DNA from 4 places in the Massilia sp. LC238 genome. Region 1 is predicted to be linked to each of the others. Evidence: predicted binding sites of a transcription regulator. Region 1 holds the regulator's gene; each other region holds the start of a gene.

The links. Region 1 encodes sigma-54, which starts transcription at its own class of promoters, with help from an activator protein. Its sites were predicted from a motif close to TGGCANGNAANCTGCTTT; they were not measured.
Region 2: a site for sigma-54 is predicted at 3,251-3,268, ahead of FG94_RS26935 (PEP-CTERM sorting domain-containing protein). Genes of this name have one in related genera too.
Region 3: a site for sigma-54 is predicted at 3,192-3,209, ahead of FG94_RS28265 (pilin). Genes of this name have one in related genera too.
Region 4: a site for sigma-54 is predicted at 2,704-2,721, ahead of FG94_RS24550 (PEP-CTERM sorting domain-containing protein). Genes of this name have one in related genera too.

The regions. Positions count from the first base shown of each region.
Region 1 covers NZ_JNNN01000030.1:170,891-175,554, reverse strand. The annotation lists gene lptC (LPS export ABC transporter periplasmic protein LptC) at 1-324, shown strand, start outside; gene lptA (lipopolysaccharide transport periplasmic protein LptA) at 355-912, shown strand; gene lptB (LPS export ABC transporter ATP-binding protein) at 921-1,700, shown strand; gene FG94_RS06740 (RNA polymerase factor sigma-54) at 1,716-3,191, shown strand; gene hpf (ribosome hibernation-promoting factor, HPF/YfiA family) at 3,249-3,602, shown strand; gene FG94_RS06730 (enoyl-CoA hydratase/isomerase family protein) at 3,746-4,664, shown strand, end outside.
Region 2 covers NZ_JNNN01000081.1:64,058-68,721, reverse strand. The annotation lists gene FG94_RS26940 (replication endonuclease) at 1-1,101, opposite strand, end outside; gene FG94_RS27740 (hypothetical protein) at 1,106-1,390, opposite strand; gene FG94_RS26935 (PEP-CTERM sorting domain-containing protein) at 3,296-3,970, shown strand; gene FG94_RS24465 (hypothetical protein) at 4,193-4,636, opposite strand.
Region 3 covers NZ_JNNN01000053.1:179,274-183,937, reverse strand. The annotation lists gene FG94_RS15150 (DUF2889 domain-containing protein) at 231-806, shown strand; gene sucC (ADP-forming succinate--CoA ligase subunit beta) at 878-2,047, shown strand; gene sucD (succinate--CoA ligase subunit alpha) at 2,066-2,947, shown strand; gene FG94_RS28265 (pilin) at 3,287-3,751, shown strand; gene FG94_RS15130 (S9 family peptidase) at 3,831-4,664, opposite strand, start outside.
Region 4 covers NZ_JNNN01000081.1:92,335-96,998, reverse strand. The annotation lists gene FG94_RS27550 (hypothetical protein) at 1-271, shown strand, start outside; gene FG94_RS27545 (hypothetical protein) at 266-688, opposite strand; partial or broken gene FG94_RS26960 (IS5 family transposase) at 860-1,616, opposite strand; gene FG94_RS24550 (PEP-CTERM sorting domain-containing protein) at 2,080-2,661, opposite strand; gene FG94_RS27540 (hypothetical protein) at 2,793-3,005, shown strand; gene FG94_RS24545 (GGDEF domain-containing protein) at 3,223-4,182, shown strand; gene FG94_RS24540 (glycosyltransferase family 39 protein) at 4,541-4,664, opposite strand, start outside.

The DNA.
Region 1 (4,664 bases):
CAGGGCATGACGCCCGGCCGGCCGCGCATGACCATCGTCGCCAACCGCGCCCAGCTCTACCATGAAGAGCACCGCGTCGAACTGCTCGGCAACGTCGACATCCAGCGCCCGGCCACGCCGACCAGCGAAGCGCTGCGCGTGCAGACGCAGGCGCTGACCGTGCTGCCCGACGAAGAAATCCTCAAGACCGACCGGCCGATCGAGATGCAGCTGGGGGCCGCCACCGTGACCGGCACCGGCATGGTGGCCAACAACGCGACCCAGAAGCTGCACCTGGCCAGCCGCGGCCAGATCGTCTATCCGCCACGCGCGCAGCGGCAGTAGCGCCGCGTCAACCCAGGACAAAGCAAGAACATGAAAAAAATCATCGCTGCCGTATTCCTCAGCCTGGCCGCCTTCGGCGCCTCGGCCGAGCGTGCCGATTCGCTCAAGCAGGCCGTGATCAACTTCGATTCCCTCGACGTCGACGAGGTCACGCAGACCCGCATCCTGACCGGCAACGTCGTGCTCACGCGCGGCACCCTGGTGCTGAAATCCGACCGCGCCCTGGTGAAGGAAACGCCGGAGGGCTACATGAGCGTGACCCTGACCGCCAACAACGGCAAGCTGGCGACTTTCCGCCAGAAACGCGACGGCGGTCCCGACCTGTGGGTCGAAGGCCAGGCCCAGCGCATCGAATACGACGAGCGCGCCGAACTGGTCAAGCTGTTCACCAGCGCCGAAGTGCGCGAGCTGGAGGGCGGCCGCATGACCAACGAGATCAAGGGTCCCTTCATCTCCTACGACAACCGCCGCGAGGTCGCGCAGGTGCGCAACGATCCTACCGGCCAGAGCAAGGTGGGCGGCGGCCGCGGCACCCTGATCATCGCGCCGCGCCGTACCACGGCGCCAGCCGAAGGTGCGAAGCAATGACGGCAGCCATGAGCGCAAGTACCGACGCAGCGGCGACCGCGGTCGAAGGCTGCAGCACCCTGATCGTCAAGGGCCTGCAGAAGAGCTACGGCAAGCGCCTGGTGGTGCGCGACGTGTCGCTGCAGGTCGAGTGCGGCGAAGTGGTGGGTCTGCTCGGCCCCAACGGCGCCGGCAAGACCACCTCCTTCTACATGATCGTCGGCCTGGTGCCCTCGGACGCCGGCACCATCGACATCAACGGCACCGACATCTCGAGCCTGCCGATCCACCGCCGTGCGGTGCTGGGCCTGTCCTACCTGCCGCAGGAAGCCTCGGTGTTCCGCAAGCTGACGGTGGAGGAGAACATCCGCGCCGTGCTGGAGCTGCAGCGCGTGGACGGCAAGCCGCTCACCCGCGACCAGATCAGCGAGCGCCTCGACACCCTGCTGGCCGAACTGCAGATCGAGAAGCTGCGCGAGAACCCGGCGCTGTCGCTGTCGGGCGGCGAACGGCGCCGCGTCGAGATCGCGCGCGCGCTCGCGACCAACCCGCGCTTCGTGCTGCTCGACGAACCCTTCGCCGGCGTCGACCCGATCGCGGTGATCGAGATCCAGCGCATCGTGCGCTTCCTGAAGGAGCGCAACATCGGCGTCCTGATCACCGACCACAACGTGCGCGAGACGCTCGGCATCTGCGACCGCGCCTACATCATCAACCAGGGGGCGGTGCTGGCCTCGGGCCGCCCTGACGACATCATCGCCAACGAATCCGTGCGGCGCGTGTACCTCGGCGAGCACTTCAGGATGTAATCAAGAGCACCAGGCATGAAACAGTCTCTCCAGCTACGCACTTCGCAGCACCTGGCGCTCACGCCGCAGCTGCAGCAGTCGATCCGCCTGCTGCAGCTCTCCACGCTCGAACTGCACCAGGAGATCGAGCAGATCCTGCACGACAACCCGCTGCTCGAACGGCTCGACGATCCGCTCGACCGCTCGGTGCGGCTGCTGGCGGACGGCGCGATCAATACCGCGCCGGCGAATGGCGAAGCGCCGGCGCCCCAGCCGGGGCAGGAAGGGCAGGAGGGCGCGAAGGCCGAGCCCGAGGGCGCGGACGGCGAAGACCATGGGGAGCGTGGCGATGCCGATGCGGATTGGGGCGGCGAAGGCGGCGGCGCGCGCAGCGGCGACGACGAGGACGGCCGTCCGCAGCTGGAAGCCGACGGCATCACGCTGCGCGAGCACCTGACGGAACAGATCCGCCTGAGCTGCTGCAGCCTGCGCGACCGCGCGCTGGCCGAGCTGGTGATCGATGCGCTCGACGACAACGGCTACCTGGAAGAGCCGCTCGACGACATCCATGCGCGCCTGCCGGCAGAACTCGAGATCGAGATGGACGAGCTGCGCTGCGCGCTGGCGCTGGTGCAGAGCCTGGACCCGGTGGGCGTGGGCGCGCGCAGCGCGGCCGAATGCCTGGCCCTGCAGATCCGCCGCATGCCGGGCGTGCCCCTGGTGACGCGGCGCCTCGCCTTGAAGATCGTCGAAGGCTACCTGACCTGGTTCGCGCAGCGCGAATACACCAAGCTGAAAAAGGCGCTCGACTGCGACGACGAAGACCTGCGCGAAGTGCAGGCCGTGGTCCGCCAATGCAATCCACATCCCGGCGCGGCCTTCGGCTCGGGCACGTCCGACTACGTGGTGCCGGACGTGATCGTGCGCCGCGCCAAGGACGGCTGGGCCGTCTCGCTGAACCCGGAAGTGATGCCGAAGCTGCGCGTGAACAGCCTGTACGCGAACCTGCTCAAGCAGGGCAAAAGCGAAAGCCAGATGGGCGCGCAGCTGCAGGAAGCCAAGTGGCTCATCAAGAACATGCGCCAGCGCTTCGACACGATCCTGCGTGTTGCCGAGGCAATCGTCGAGCGCCAGCGCAACTTTTTCAGCCACGGCGCGGTTGCCATGCGCCCTCTTGTTTTGCGTGAGATAGCTGATACACTAGGCCTACACGAGAGCACGATCTCGCGTGTAACCACGCAGAAATACATGCTGACCCCGCACGGCATGTTCGAGCTGAAGTACTTCTTCGGAAGCCACGTCGCCACCGAAGCGGGGGGAGAAGCCTCCTCGACGGCGATCCGCGCGCTTATTGCGCAATTGACAGGAGCAGAAGACCCTAGGAATCCTCTATCCGACAGCAAGATCGCGGAGATGCTCGGGGAACAAGGTATGGTCATTGCGCGCCGGACGGTTGCCAAATACCGCGAAGCGCTCAAGATTCCTCCCGTCAGCCTCCGTAAATCCCTGTAAAGCACTGCCCACTCTCACCTTGTGGCGCGGGCAGGGCACCTTCCCAAAGGAGTGTGTATGAACCTCACAATCAGCGGCCACCATCTCGAAGTCACACCCGCCATCCGTGAATACGTTCAGAATAAGCTCGAGCGCATCACCCGCCATTTCGACCACGTGATCGACACCCACGTGTTCCTCGCCATCGATAACCTCACTGAAAAAGAAAAACGGCAAAAGGCCGAGATCAACCTACAGGTATCGGGCAAGATTCTGCATGTGGCGAGTGCTGCGCAAGATCTGTATGCGGCCATCGACACCTTGATGGACAGGTTGGACAGGCAGGTTCTGAAACACAAATCCATGCTGCAAAATCATAATCACGTGGCGCACAAGCGCCTTCCGGACAACGGAGAAGCCGCTGCCGCGTAACTATTACGGGTAGCCGCAAAACACAGCAAGGGCGTCTGAGGGGACGCCCTTTTTGCTTTTGTACAATACCTGTTACTTTTCTACGCTTCCGTTTGTACAAATGTTCTGTAGAATGCATGTCTTTTCGATCACAGAATACCATCATGACCGATACCGTCCTGACCCGCGTTGCCAACCGCACCGGCGTCATCACGCTCGACCGGCCGAAGGCGCTGAACTCCCTCTCGCTCGACATGGTGCGCGCCCTGAGCGCCATCTTGCTGGAATGGAAGGATGACGCGGGCATCGACGCGGTGGTCATCACCAGCAGCAGCGAGAAGGCCTTGTGCGCCGGCGGCGATATCCGCTTCTTCCATGAGATGGGCCACGTCGGCCCGATGGGCGGCAGCGCGCTGCTGGAAGACTTCTTCACCGAAGAATACGCACTGAACCACCTGATCCACTTCTACCCGAAGTCCTACGTCGCCGTGATGGATGGCGTGGTGATGGGCGGCGGCATGGGCATCGCCCAGGGCGGACCTGGCTGCGGCCTGCGCATCGTGACCGACCGCACCAAGATGGCGATGCCCGAGGTGAACATCGGCCTGTTCCCGGACGTCGGCGGCAGCCACTTCCTGTCGCATGCGCCGGGCCAGCTGGGCCAGTACCTGGGCCTGACCGGCCTGACCATCGGCGCGGCAGATGCGCTGTACGTGGGGCTGGCGGACGTGTACGTGCCGGGGGCGGAACTGGCCGGTTTGATGGCGCTGGTCGACACGACCCCGGGCGCGCAGCTGCCGGCGGCGATCCGCAGCTATGCGGCGCAATTCGCGGGCCAACTGGGGCCGAGCGAACTGCAGGCGCAGCGCGGCGTGATCGATGCGCACTTCGGCGCCGCCAGCGTGGCGATGATCATGGCTTCGCTGGGTCGTGACGAGAACCCGTTCGCGCAGAAGGCGCTGAAGGCGATGCGCCAGCGCTCGCCCCTGATGATGTGCGTGACCCACGAACTGCTGCTGCGCGGCGCCTCGCTGGACGTGGCGGACTGCCTGCGCATGGAGCGCAACCTGGTGCGCCGCAATT
Region 2 (4,664 bases), on a different contig from region 1:
GGTTGCTTCTTTATCATCAACTGGCGATCTAACTTTCAGTTTTAGTTGGAAGTATCGCATTATCGTAAGCAAAATTTTTTTTTCGTGTTCAGGGCGATATATCAACCAGGTATGGTAGTGAGGACACCCATCGCCGTGCGGCTCAGTTGCCCTGAAACCGCTAAGGCGAATCCCAATTCGATGAAGATCTCGCAAAACTGCCTGCCACCGTGTACAGAACGACTTATGCGCTGCCCTAGGAGATTTTCCGTTCCATGTATTTTTTCCGTATTGAGGATTCGGATGCCACTCTGGTTCAAGTGTAATAGTCAGCATAGCGGAATGAAGTTTCGATTTCTGGGCAAGCTTCTCCATTGCTTTGATGAAACTGTAAAGTTTCGCGAATTTTTGCTTTGGCGTTTTTACGACATCAGCTAAACGGATTTCGCTTTTCGCGGAATTCCTACCCATCTCAGCATCATTTTTTTTTCTTAGTACAGTGTTCTCTATCCACCTTTGCTGCATCCGGAGTTGTTGCTCCCTGGCATCAACGCCTAGATCTGAGGCATAACGTTCGTCTGACAATCCAAGCTTCCCGAGACGAAGGAAGAATTGTTCTCGGCCTCTCTCAACGGCAACTGTAAGTGATCGACGCCAGAATGACGCGTCACATACGCGAGCATATTGTGATTCACGCGTGGAACCGGGGATATTGTGTCCAAGCAAATTCTGTGCCTCGCTTATTTTTTCGTCGCGGTTGCCGACATACAGTTCTGCCAAAGAGACAGCTAGTTGCTTAATTTCATGTCGGCTTAAGTCGATGTAGTTGGCAATCTTTCCCTCAGCACTAGTTATCATTGCTACCCGCCTAGCAACCTCGCGGCGTATAGCATTCAGCTCATCCTCGTCTTGTCGACGAATGGATTTGAGAATTTCATTTTCTGTTTCGTAAGCAGAGCCATAACGCTCCGTGAGGAGCTTACGGGTTTGCTCGGATTCGTACAAGTGAAGCATCTCGGCAACGCCGATACGAGTGCTGCGGCTCTGCACCTTTTCAAACTTGGCATTGCTTCGTTGCTCAGTACATGCGTCTGCAGTTAGCTTGTTCAGTTGTGGCTTCATGCGATCACTCGGCCGCGACTTCACACTCAGCAAAAACCAGATGCAGTTGTCGATGGTCAGCGCTAGCTCGCATTTCTCGCCGTGCCGCTGACTTCGCTGCATTGATCCGGTTCAGATTGCGTTTTTGGAAATTTTTTTGGATTGGTGCAGGTTCCAGGTCGGGGATTTCAAACTGGATCGTCCGAGCGGGAGCTTGTCGAGATAGTGCTTGAGCTGAGTTTTTGCCTTCAAACGCATGGCGAATCAAGCATCCGAGTTCGGGTCTCGTAAAATCTAAATCGTTTTCCATCGTAATAGCTCCAAGAGATTGAGCAATTACGATACCAAATTTCTCGGGCGGCTTTGGACAGGAAAATGTAGTTTCTCTGTTTTTCTTACAAATTTAGCCGAAATATTTAGCGATACCGCATTCTCTGATGCAAAACTTAACTTGTTTTAAATTAAAACGAAACATATGTCGTTTTAAACAGATAGCGATTATTAACATCTTTGAAACTGTGTTGGGAATTTGCGAAAAAACATGGTTATTGGGTGATTTTCTGTATCCATAACAAAATTCATGCGCCCTTCGATATAAGATTCAGCAAGATTTATAACACTGATCCAACGTAGATTTGTGTGCATGTGCCTGGACCTTAATTTCTATGCAAAATCATTTCACTAATATGCTCAACATTTATTGTTATTTCACCTCCATTGCTCACGCTTTGCCCGCCCGTACTTCCAGAAAGGGATCATAATGGACTCGTTCATGATGCTGTGCTGGAAACATAATAAGATCAGTTTAACATTAGAGGAGACCTGTAATGAAATGGGAATTAAAATCGGGACGGCGTACAATCTGCTCAGCATGGGGAAATTTCCCCTCCCTACGCGGAAACAGGGACGACAGATTTTTGTCGATGTACGCGATCTTGGGGAATATTTCGACCGCCAGCGAGAGATAGCGCGGCAGGCTTTTGGTCGTTGACCTTCCAGCTCTATTTAGTGGGCGTTAGGATTTGTGACCCTTCCTGTAAACGCCCTAAAAGTGCCTGCTGTGCACGGAGCACTCTAGCAGGAGTCGCACTGTGTGCTTCCATAACGCCATTGTAATCACATAAACAGCGAACTGCGAGGGGCAACCTGTGTAAACAGGGAGCAACTTGCATATTTCCTCCCTTATTACGCTGAAAGGAACTGTGGCACCTCCATGCGATAGATCGTCACGGTCCTCAGGCATGATCTCGCAGCCCCCAGGTACAAGTGTCTTCCATTGGACAGTTCGCCTACTACTGGCATCTCAGCAGCTTATTCCCCTAGCAAAACTATTAGGTTTCCGCTCGACTTGCCACAAACGAACGGAATGTTGTCGAACACCTCGCAGACAAAGGGGATGGCGTCGAACACATGGCGGTCTCGATCGAACATGGCGACCTTGAGGCGGAGGGTAGCGCATTGGAGTGTGGCCAACGACCTTGACCTTGACGACCACGAAGCGTTCACCAGGCAAGCACGAAACGTACACCAAATACACACGAAGCGTGCCCCAGGCTGAGAGCTATTGCCAAGAATGCAATCCATTAACAGATTTCGTGGATAACCCTGTGCAGAAGGCAGCAAGCGGAAAGAACCACAAGAGGAAATCGAAGTGACTGTATGAAAAAGTGCGCTCATCGCTCTCGTCGTGACAACACCATGGCCTAGTCGCAGCGCCGGAAAACCCACCAGAGGAATCATCAGCGCGGCCACGGCAAAGTGATACACGTTGTCTAGATAGCTGTAGCCCTGCGGCGTTCGCAGGTGCACTTACTCATTCAAGGAGCTTTCCTATGCAAGTCAAAATCACTCCTAGGCTCGTCACCGCCTTGTCAGGCCTTGTTACCGCCTCTGCAGGCTTTGTCCTTGCCCTAGAGCGCAGTCCTGTAGGCGGCGCTTACCTAGTGATCCTCACGACCCTATTCATCATTGGGTTGGCGTACCGGAAGACCTAAGGAGCTGGCCGGGTTCGCTCGGCCTATTTTGGTCCATAGGATCCATTCCGACGTTATTCCGACGCCTTCCGAGTTGTTTTGGCCCTACACCCCATCTTGTCGGGAAATTTTACAGAATCCATCTAAAAGAAAAATTCTTTTTATGCAAGTAGTTGATTTTTAACATCTTATTTTTTTGGCACAAAAATTGCAAGAAGTAGAATTTTGTCAAAAAATAGATCATGAAAAACGAACTGTCCAAGCTTGCTGTTGCCCTTGCCCTGTCCGCCGCATCTTTCGGCTCTTTTGCAACTCCGCTTCTGATCACGGGCGGTACGGTCCTCGAGGGCGACTGTACTTTTGCCTGCGTCAGCCATTATCAGCAGTCGTACTCTGCTTCAGCTTTCGGCACGTCACCTGTGACGATCAATAGCGTAAGCTTCTTTGTTTCGTACTCCTCCTCTTGGGCTCCAAACAATCTGTGGCAAATAAGTTTGTCGACAGGTGCTAATAAAACGGGTTCTCTTGCATCGAACTTTAACGCGAATCTGGGCGCAGACAATTCGGTGTTCGAGGTTAAAAGTTTTTCTGGGATCCTAGATGTGCACTCGGCAATTTCGTTCAACGGGGCTTTTTCCTATGACCCTACCAAGGGTGACTTGCTCGTTGACATAGTGGCACTGGGTAATACCGGTGGCCCAGCGGTTCAATACAACCCCACCTCAGGTGGGGCTTTCAACCGCGTCTTTTCATTTGAAAATTCCCCAACCGGTTCCATTGGAAGCAACTATGGCAACATAACGTCGTTTGAGCTTAGTGCTGCTGAAGCCCCCGTGCCGGAGCCAGCATCCGGCCTGCTGATCGGCCTTGGCTTGGCTGGCCTGGGCATCGTGCGTCGAAAGTGGAGCCGCTCGTAAATTTGCGATCTGCGAACCGAGGGTTCGGTCTTTGGCGAACCCCTTCGCATGTCTGATTTCTTCAAAAGCCGCTGCTTCATCAACGGCTTTTTTGTAGCCAATCCCTAACCTTCTGACTTCAGACCGGCACTAGTCAGAGTAGCCCTGTTTTTGTCAGGATAAGTAGCGACAAACAAAAAAGCCCTGCTAATGCAGGGCTGATTCCTCCACTTGGCCACCTGATTAGCCGACACGCTCAGTTTGGTATACGGCTTGATTTTGCGCATTCTTGTGCAGGAAGCGCACTTTCATCTGATAGCCATGTTCGAGCTGAGTACCGCCAGCAGATTGAGCATCCACCAGACGCTTGAAGGCCTTGCCGACCCTGATTCGGGTGCCTCGGTCATGAACACTCCAGTCGCCCCTGTTCAGTCGGCCATACACCTTCTCAACCAGATACTGCTTATTGGCAGGGTAGCTCAAAGCTTCCGTGAAGATAGCTTGAGCAATATCTTCGACATCGTCTGCGCTGACCGCGTTAGCCGGCGCCTGCTCTTCGACTACCTGGTCGAGATCGGCATTCAAGCGCATCTCAACATATTTCTTGAACTCCATTCCCTGAACGGTTGCTGCTTTGATCAGGTCAGCTACGGTGTTCTGGTGCAGTTCCAGGATTACTTGCATCATGATTGATTCCCCTAAGTACACAGCATAT
Region 3 (4,664 bases), on a different contig from region 1:
GCCAGACCCGTCCAGCCAAAGCAATATTGACGGCTCAGCAAGAAACCCGTCCAATCTTGCCTGCAGTGCAGCAAAAAGGCCGCTGTTGCAGTGCAACCGCCAACGCCGTGTGCTAAACTTTCACGGTTTAAGCAGCGCCGCATGAGCGGTTGTTGTCGTAGAAGCTACGGCAACGTGCATGAAGCACACTGGCTGCACCACTAACCGCCGCGTAAGCGGCATTGGTTTTTATGCCCCTGTCTCCTCCCGTATCGCGCTCGCTCCGGCATACGCGCGCCATCACCGTCGAAGCCTATGCGCGCGACGATGGCCTGTGGGATCTGGACGCCAGTATCCGCGACGTCAAAACCCGTGACATTTCGCTGCCTTCCGGTGATCGACCGGGCGGCATGCCTGTACACGACCTCAAGCTGCGCGTCACCATCGACCGCAAGCTGACCATCGTGGACGCCGAAGCCGCGTCCGATTCCGTTCCGTATCCCGGTTTTTGCGAGACCATCGGCCCTGCTTACAAAAAGCTGGTCGGCCTGTCGCTCATGAACCACTTCCGGCTGCACTTGAAAGATCGCCTGTCCGGCGTGCTCGGCTGCACCCACCTGACCGAATTGGCCCAGGTGCTGCCCACCGCAGCGCTGCAGGCCTACGCCGACGACGTGTTCGACGATCGCGGCGGCGCCGACGCAGATGCGAATAAAAGCGCGGCCGAACGGCCTTTCGAGCTCGACCGTTGCCATGCGCTGCGCAGCGACGGACCGGCCGTGGCCACCTACTATCCCCGCTGGTCGATCAAAGCCGTGTCGGGTTAGGATTCGCTGTTTGTCATTTTGTAATTCAACCGTATTACTCATTCAGTACATAGATAAGAAGGGAAGCCAGCATGAAAATCCATGAGTATCAGGGCAAAGAAATCCTCCGAAAATTCGGAGTGACCGTTCCGCGCGGCATTCCGTGCATGAACGTGGAAGAGGCCGTGAAGGCAGCTGAAGAGCTGGGCGGCCCGGTCTGGGTCGTCAAGGCGCAGATCCACGCAGGCGGCCGCGGCAAGGGCGGCGGCGTCAAGGTTGCCAAGTCGCTGGAACAGGTCAAGGAATACGCCGACCAGATCATGGGCATGCAGCTGATCACGCACCAGACCAGCCCGGAAGGCCAGAAAGTCCGCCGCCTGCTGATCGAAGAAGGCGCTGACATCAAGAAGGAACTGTACGTTTCCCTGGTCACCGACCGCGTCACCCAGAAGGTCGTGCTGATGGCCTCGTCGGAAGGCGGCATGGACATCGAAGAAGTCGCGCACAGCAACCCGGAAAAGATCCACAACGTCGTGATCGAACCGTCGGTCGGCCTGACCGATGAGCAGGCCGACGACGTCGCCCGCAAGATCGGCGTGCCGGAAGCGTCGATCGTCGACGCGCGCACCAACCTGCAAGGCCTGTACAAGGCTTACTGGGAAACCGACGCATCGCTGGCCGAAATCAACCCGCTGATCCTGACCGGTTCGGGCAAGGTCATCGCCCTGGACGCCAAGTTCAACTTCGACTCGAACGCCCTGTTCCGTCACCCGGAAATCGTCGCCTACCGCGACCTGGACGAAGAAGATCCGGCTGAAGTCGAAGCATCGAAGTTCGACCTGGCCTACATCTCGCTGGACGGCAACATCGGCTGCCTGGTGAACGGCGCCGGCCTGGCCATGGCCACCATGGACACCATCAAGCTGTTCGGCGGCGAGCCGGCCAACTTCCTGGACGTGGGCGGCGGTGCGACCGCAGAGAAGGTCACCGAAGCATTCAAGATCATGCTGAAGAACCCGGGCCTGAAAGCCATCCTGGTCAACATCTTCGGCGGCATCATGCGCTGCGACGTGATCGCCGAAGGCGTCATCACCGCATCGAAGGCCGTGTCGCTGCAAGTGCCGCTGGTCGTCCGCATGAAGGGCACCAACGAAGACCTGGGCAAGAAGATGCTGGCCGATTCGGGCCTGCCAATCATCTCCGCCGACACCATGGAAGACGCAGCGAAGCAGGTCGTTGCCGCTGCCGCTGGCCAAGCCTAATTCGCGAAGGAAATAAAAATGTCGATTCTGATTAACAAAGACACCAAAGTCATCACCCAAGGTATCACCGGCAAGACCGGCCAGTTCCACACCCGCATGTGCCGCGACTACGCGAACGGCCGTGAAGCCTTCGTGGCAGGCGTGAACCCGAAGAAAGCCGGCGAAGATTTCGAAGGCATCCCGATCTACGCATCGGTCAAGGAAGCCAAGTCGGAAACCGGCGCTACCGTGTCGGTGATCTACGTTCCGCCGGCAGGCGCAGCCGCCGCCATCTGGGAAGCCGTTGAAGCCGAGCTGGACCTGGCAATCTGCATCACCGAAGGCATCCCTGTCCGTGACATGATGGAAGTCAAGGATCGCATGGCCAAGGCCGGCTCCAAGACCCTGCTGCTGGGCCCGAACTGCCCAGGCCTGATCACCCCGGACGAGATCAAGATCGGCATCATGCCGGGTCACATCCACAAGAAGGGCCGTATCGGCGTCGTGTCGCGCTCGGGCACCCTGACCTATGAAGCAGTCGGCCAGCTGACCGCCCTGGGCCTGGGCCAGTCGTCGGCAGTCGGCATCGGCGGCGACCCGATCAACGGTCTGAAGCACATCGACGTGATGCGCATGTTCAACGACGATCCTGACACCGACGCGGTCATCATGATCGGTGAGATCGGCGGCCCGGACGAGGCGAACGCTGCTCAGTGGATCAAGGACAACATGAAGAAGCCGGTCGTCGGCTTCATCGCTGGCGTCACCGCGCCTCCGGGCAAGCGCATGGGCCACGCCGGCGCGCTGATCTCGGGCGGCGCCGATACCGCGCAAGCCAAGCTGGAAATCATGGAAGCCTGCGGCATCAAGGTCACCAAGAACCCGTCGGAAATGGCGCGCCTGCTGAAGGCCATGCTGTAATCTGAGCAGTTCAAGGTCGACGAAAATGGGGAGCGTGAGCTCCCCGTTTTTTTTACCACTCGGTAAATTTTTGGCATGCCATGACGAGCGCCCTTGGTATGCATGACAAATTACGTTCCATAAACTGTCCAGCTGACAAAAATTGCTGAGCTCAAGTGACAAATTTTGTCACTGCTCAAGCCAAAACCTGTCCTGGCACGACGTTTCCTTATCTCCCTGCTAATAAAATCAGCATTTTTCGGGCTGGCACACGCCTTGCATATAGGAAAGCGTGGCAACAAGCAGTAACCCAATTACCCGAAACACCACCCTGGAGAGATAGAAATGAACATCAAGCAAATGCAAACCAAAAAAGCTGAAGGCGGTTTCACCCTGATCGAACTGATGATCGTCGTCGCGATCATCGGTATCCTGGCTGCCGTGGCAATCCCGGCCTACCAGGACTACATTGCCAAGGGCAAGGCAGCTGCTGCCTATGCCGACATCGCAGCGGGCAAGACCGGTTACGAAATGGCTTTCGTTGAAGGCAGCGCAACGACTGAAGCGCAGTACCTGGCCAAGGCTGGCCTGGCTGAGAAGACCGGCAACTGCACCACCATCGAAGCCGGCGTGCCTGGCGACACCGGCGCCGGCGCTGCCCTGACCTGCACCATCGAAAGCCCGGGCCGTATCGGTACCCAAGGCACCGCAAAGATCCTGCTGAATCGCACCGCTACCGGTACTTACGAATGCAAGACTGAAGGCTTCTCGAAGGATGACTACAAGCCGGCAGGTTGCGATCTGGCCACCACCCCGACCGAATAACCTCCACGCAGCATGGGAACGATCGCGATGGCGATCGTTCGAAGAGACCGCCACGGCGGTCTCTTTTTCGTTTACAGCATTACTTCTTCAGGTAGCGATCCAGCCACTTCATCACCGTATGATGCCACTGCACCGAGTTCGCCGGCTTGAGCACCCAGTGGTTCTCGTCCGGGAACACCAGCAGTTGGCTGTCGATGCCCTTGCGCTGCAGCGCGGTGAAGGTGGACAGGGCCTGCGCCGTCGGGATGCGGAAATCGAGGTCGCCCTGGATCACCAGCATCGGCGTCTTCCACTTGTTCACGTGGTGGACCGGATTGAAGCGCTCGTGATTGTCGGGCGCCGCGAAATAGGCGCCGCCGTTTTCCCAGTCCGTGAACCACTGTTCCTCGGTCGAGTAGGCCATGCCGCGGCTGTCGAACACGCCGTCGTGGTTGACCAGGCAGCGGAAGCCGTCGTTCCAGTTCCCCGCGATCCAGTTCATCATGTAGCCGCCGTAGGACGCGCCCAGGGCGCAACTGCGTTCGCGGTCGAGCCATGGGAACTTCTTCACGGCCGCGTCCAGTCCCTTCTGCAGGTCCACCAGCGGCTTGCCACCCCAGTCGCCGCTGATTGAATCGGTGAATTTCTGGCCGTAACCGGTCGAGCCATGGAAGTCGATGAACACGGTGGCATAGCCCGCGCCCGCATACACCTGGGGATTCCAGCGATAGCTCCAGCCGTTGCCGAAGCTGCCCTGCGGCCCGCCGTGCACCAGGAAAGCGATCGGGTACTTCTTGCCCGGTTCGGCATTCCAGGGTTTCATCACGTGCCCGTACACCGTCTCGCCATTGGCCCCGGCAAAGCTGAACTGCTCGTAATCGCCCCAGCGCACGTCGGCCAGGCGCTCGGCGTTCAGCCTGGTCAGCTGCCTTGG
Region 4 (4,664 bases), on a different contig from region 1:
CCTGATTGACGTCCTCTGCGAACGTCTTCAGTTCTGGACGGATCATAACCAGGCACCGCAAGTGTTTGCCTCACAGGTGAAGGAGAAGCATGGAGAGTTGTCTTTTCATGGTCACGGAGGCAATCGAGAGCAAGACGGGATGATCGTGATGGCTGAAGAGATGTCAACGCGGCTTTGTGAACTGTGCGGCAAACCAGGTAAGACCTTGATTAGCGGAGAAACTTACCTCACGCGTTGCCGAGAACATGCTCCACCATTAGTGACCTCATAGCGTCCAGACCCAAAACTTTCGTCCAGAATGCAACGAGGCTCCTCTCGCTAAGCCGATCGCAAAGTCCTCAAGCGATAAGTCTTTTGCAGGCCACCCCTTCGGTGGAAGGAAGACCGCTGCTTTCACAGCAGCTTCAGTGGTATTGCCTTTTTGACAATTAAATTTAAGGGGAAAAGCCGGAAATTTTCGATGGTACTGCTCTCCGTTGGTGACCGGACCACTTGGCATATTCATCGGCACACCATTAGTCTTAAGGCAACCCATAGTGAAATTCTCAAAGTGCCGAGAATTGATCAGCCATACCACCCTTACGCCGGATTGCAGGTATTTCTCTGAACGACGCTCGTACTCGTCAATGGTCTGCTGTGAAATATGAACTTCGATTGCAATCTTTCGTCCACCACACTCAACAAACACGTCGGCTTCCCAGCGCTCTCCTGAAGGCGCGGAACCAGGCTCTTCAATGCGAGCAGTGAACCCGGCGTTACGGGTGCTTTCACAAGCTGGATTTGTGCGAATTCGTGCTCAGGAGACTTAGAGCGCCTAACAAAACCTCTCGACATACCGCCAACAGATGAGCGAGCAGGCAAGCGTCGGGAACGCCTGGCGTACGTCTGCTCGTCGCTCATGCCGGATGCGCGATCTGCGCAAGCCGTGTAGCCAACCCAAGCTTCGCTCGACGACCCAACGCCACCGTCCAAGCCTTTCGCGCGACTCCACGCCGTAGCGCGATACGAGCCGCGATGCCACGACTGCGCAGCCAACCCCTAGGGGTTCTCGAAGCGTACGCTCGATCCGCATGCAGCTTACCTGGGCGTTTGCGGGCACGGCCTGCCAGGCCCTTAACTGCCGGGATTGACTCTACCAACCGGATGAGGAAACGAGAGTCGTGCACCTGCGCGCCCGAGATCTGGGCCACTAGGGGAAGCCCACGCTCATCCACCAGCAAATGGCGTTTGCAGCCGAGTTTGCCGCGATCGGTTGGATTTCGGCCTGTGTCCTCGCCTCCAGCAGGTGCCGGTACGGCTGCAGCGTCAACGCAAGCTCGATCCCATATGATCTGGTCGTGCTCTCGGAGCCGTTGAAGAATCGCCTCGTGGATGCGCTGCCAAACGCCGGCTAGCATCCATTCGTGAAGGCGACGCCAGCATGTCGTGCCGCTGCCGCAGCCGAGTTCGCGCGGCAGGTACTCCCATGGTATTCCAGTTTTGAGAACAAACAGAATTCCAGTCAGGGCCGCGCGATCATCGATTCGCGGGCGGCCGCCTTTCGGCGATGAGCGATGGGTTGGAAGATGAGCTGCTATAAGGGACCACAGGTCTTCGGAAAGAAGTGCGCGGGCCATGGCATCAGTCCGTCTAAAAACACGGACGCCATGTTAGTGCTCTGACTGAGCCTGCGTACGTCCGCTATCGACCCAAAGCAGACGTAATCAATTCGGGAGTGCTGTCGCTCTCAACAACTACTATCGAACAGCTCAACTCGGAAAGATAGACCTGACGTCGGCGCTAGGGCAAATAGCTTTGCCAGACTAGGCCAAGTGGTTCAATATGGAGGGGACTTGCTGGTGGAGCGTATTTAGGCAAGACTGGCCCAACCCTAGCCTAAAGCCAAAAAGCGCGGCCGGTTGATCGAGACTGCCGTGTGCATAGGCCTAGATCTTAAAGCTGGACGGTCTGAGCTAGTCAGTCACGAGAATCATGGCTCAGTTGGCATTGGCAAAGTGCCTGTCCAAAACATCATATAGGCCACCATGACTGAGGGAACAGGCTCTGAAGCTCTAGAAGCATGCAGAGCCTGGTCAAGACTTATATCTTGCGACGGCGGCTTGCTGCGATACCGGCCACGCCAATCCCCAGTAAGGCAACCGCAAGCGGTTCCGGAACTTCAGAACTCGAACCTTCACCCACGTTGACATTGGCTTTTAAGTTCGCGCTCACAAACTGGAAAGAACCGCTAGTCGTCGAAATCCGCAGCGACAAAAGGCCGGTATCGCTGAAGTTAGTCAAAGACGTCGTATTTGTAATCGAGAATGGAAAGTCCGCGCCGTTGTTGACGATATTGATGATGCCGCCGCTGCTGCCGAGCAAATCACTCCCGATCTTGATCGTGAAATTCTCGTTGTTGGGGTTGTTCTTGTTGTCTGGACCAGTATCTTTGAACCGGAACAGAAGCTCTGCCGACGTGACGGTGTCGATTGACGGGCGGTACAAGTATGGCGTGAGGGTCAGGTTGAAGTTTACGTCGTAAAACGAATTTACATCAATGGTGTTTGAGCCGCCTTGATGCGTGAAGGTCGTATCGATGGTCGTGGTGATGGGAGCAGCACATGCCACGCTAGTGAATACAAACGCGGCCGTAGCGAGAGCAGATTTGACAAATTGTTTCATATTGGATTCCCTGTTTTGGTTTGAAAATTACACTGTCCGTATTAAGCAATTTCCGTGCCAAAAACAAGGCTCTAGAGTGGAGAAACCGTTGGTAACACTGTAAGAAACTGACAGGTGTAAAGATTTCCGACATGGAAATGTTAATTCCTCTTGGATATGTCAATAGTGATTGCTGGGGCCTTAACCTCAGCGACGCGTTCATTGTTGGCAGTTTTGCTCATGACATCGCCAGCAGCCGAACCTACCTGACCCGTCAAATTGCGCCTGCTACTGAGGCTAGCTTGAAAGCAGACAGACCTGCCGGAAAAAGCTTTAGGTTGGGCAAGATTGATGTCAAAATGTAATGCTAAAGTTCCTGTAGCGCTTAAGCACTGCTAACCTAATATGCAAATTAAATCATTAACTGGAGAGTTCGCGAACCCTACCACCGAGACTGCGTTTCTCGAGTACAGGTTAGCCCAGACACGTTCACTGCTGGGATTTACCCTAACTTTCTGTACTCTGTTCTATCTGCTCTTCTTTGTAACCGATGTTGCGGCCCTTGGGCTAGGCCCTAATACGATGACCCTGTTCGGCATCCGCATGGCGGTCGGCGTAACGGCGGGCACCTGTGCCTGGTTCGCTTACCGACACCCGTTGACAGTTCGAGCAACACGACGCGCTGCGACGATTGCAGAAATAGTCGCGCTCACGTGTTTCATGGTGATTGCTGCGCATCGCCCAGCGGAGTTTCACTGGCACGCGATGTCACTTGCGATTATGTTGATTGTGATTTATCTGTATATACCGAACCGGCTGACTTACGCGCTAATACTTGCAATTTGCTCGACGGCTGCGTTCTTGATGCTGGCCTGGCAAGCCGCCAATATGCTGCCGGCAGACATACTGACAATGAGCCTTCTGCTGATTCTGGCGAACGCCTTTGGCGCCGTGGCGGCCCGCCGTTTCAATACCGTATCACGTGAGGAGTTTCGCGCGCAGCTAGTGCTTAAGGACGCTGCCGACCGCGACCACCTCACCGGCTGCTTTAACCGACGTTACCTGCACGAACACTTAATGCCAACAGAGCTGGCAAGGGCCCAACGTCTTAGCCAGAACCTGACCGTTGTATTGTGTGATATCGATCATTTCAAACGCATTAATGACACTCATGGCCATGCCGACGGAGACGCTGTACTGCGTGCCTTTGCCGATTTGCTGAAGCAGATGACGCGCGATCAGTTTGACAGCATCGTGCGCTATGGTGGGGAAGAGTTTTTGCTGATCTTGCCATCGACCGATCTCGATGGTGGTCAACATCTTTCAGAACGCTTGCGCTCCGCGTTTGCCATGATGCAGATCCCGTCGTTGGAAAATGGTAATGTAGTGCGTGCCACTGCTAGCTTCGGCATCTCCACAGCACATTTTGGCCAGATGGCCACTAGCTATACCCTGCACGATCTCATCTCGAGTGCTGACAAGATGATGTACGAAGCGAAGCGTAACGGACGTAACCGGGTAGAAGCATTTCAGCTATGTTGAGAAGCCGCGTATGCATGACGAATTGTTGCGGCATCTGTTGACAGAGCAAACTCGCATTCCGAACCGCCTAGGACTTCAAGAGAGTATCAGGCTACACCATAAACGTCCGCTTTTGGCCGAAGGCGGCCGTTCTGCTCAGCATAGCAGGTCGTCAGGGCGGAAAAATCGCGGACTGTCACAAAGGCTGCAACCGACCCGAAGCAGACATTTGATACAGCGACAGTGAACAAGGTGATCGTAACGTACGATCTACTTACAAAGTCAAATACAAGCAAATAGCTGTCGATACAACCACGTCAAATGGACGCCGATGAAGCTGGCAGCGTCGGTTACGAGTGCGTAGTGCTCGCAGTTCTGACTAGTTTGATAATAGGATGTCTTTCTTCACGGGTACGTAGCGGTAGGGTACGCGGTCAACAGCCCTGCCGCAGCTTTCACGTGCGGCCGAGGCATCGAGCAAGACCCAGTTGCGGCGATGGGCT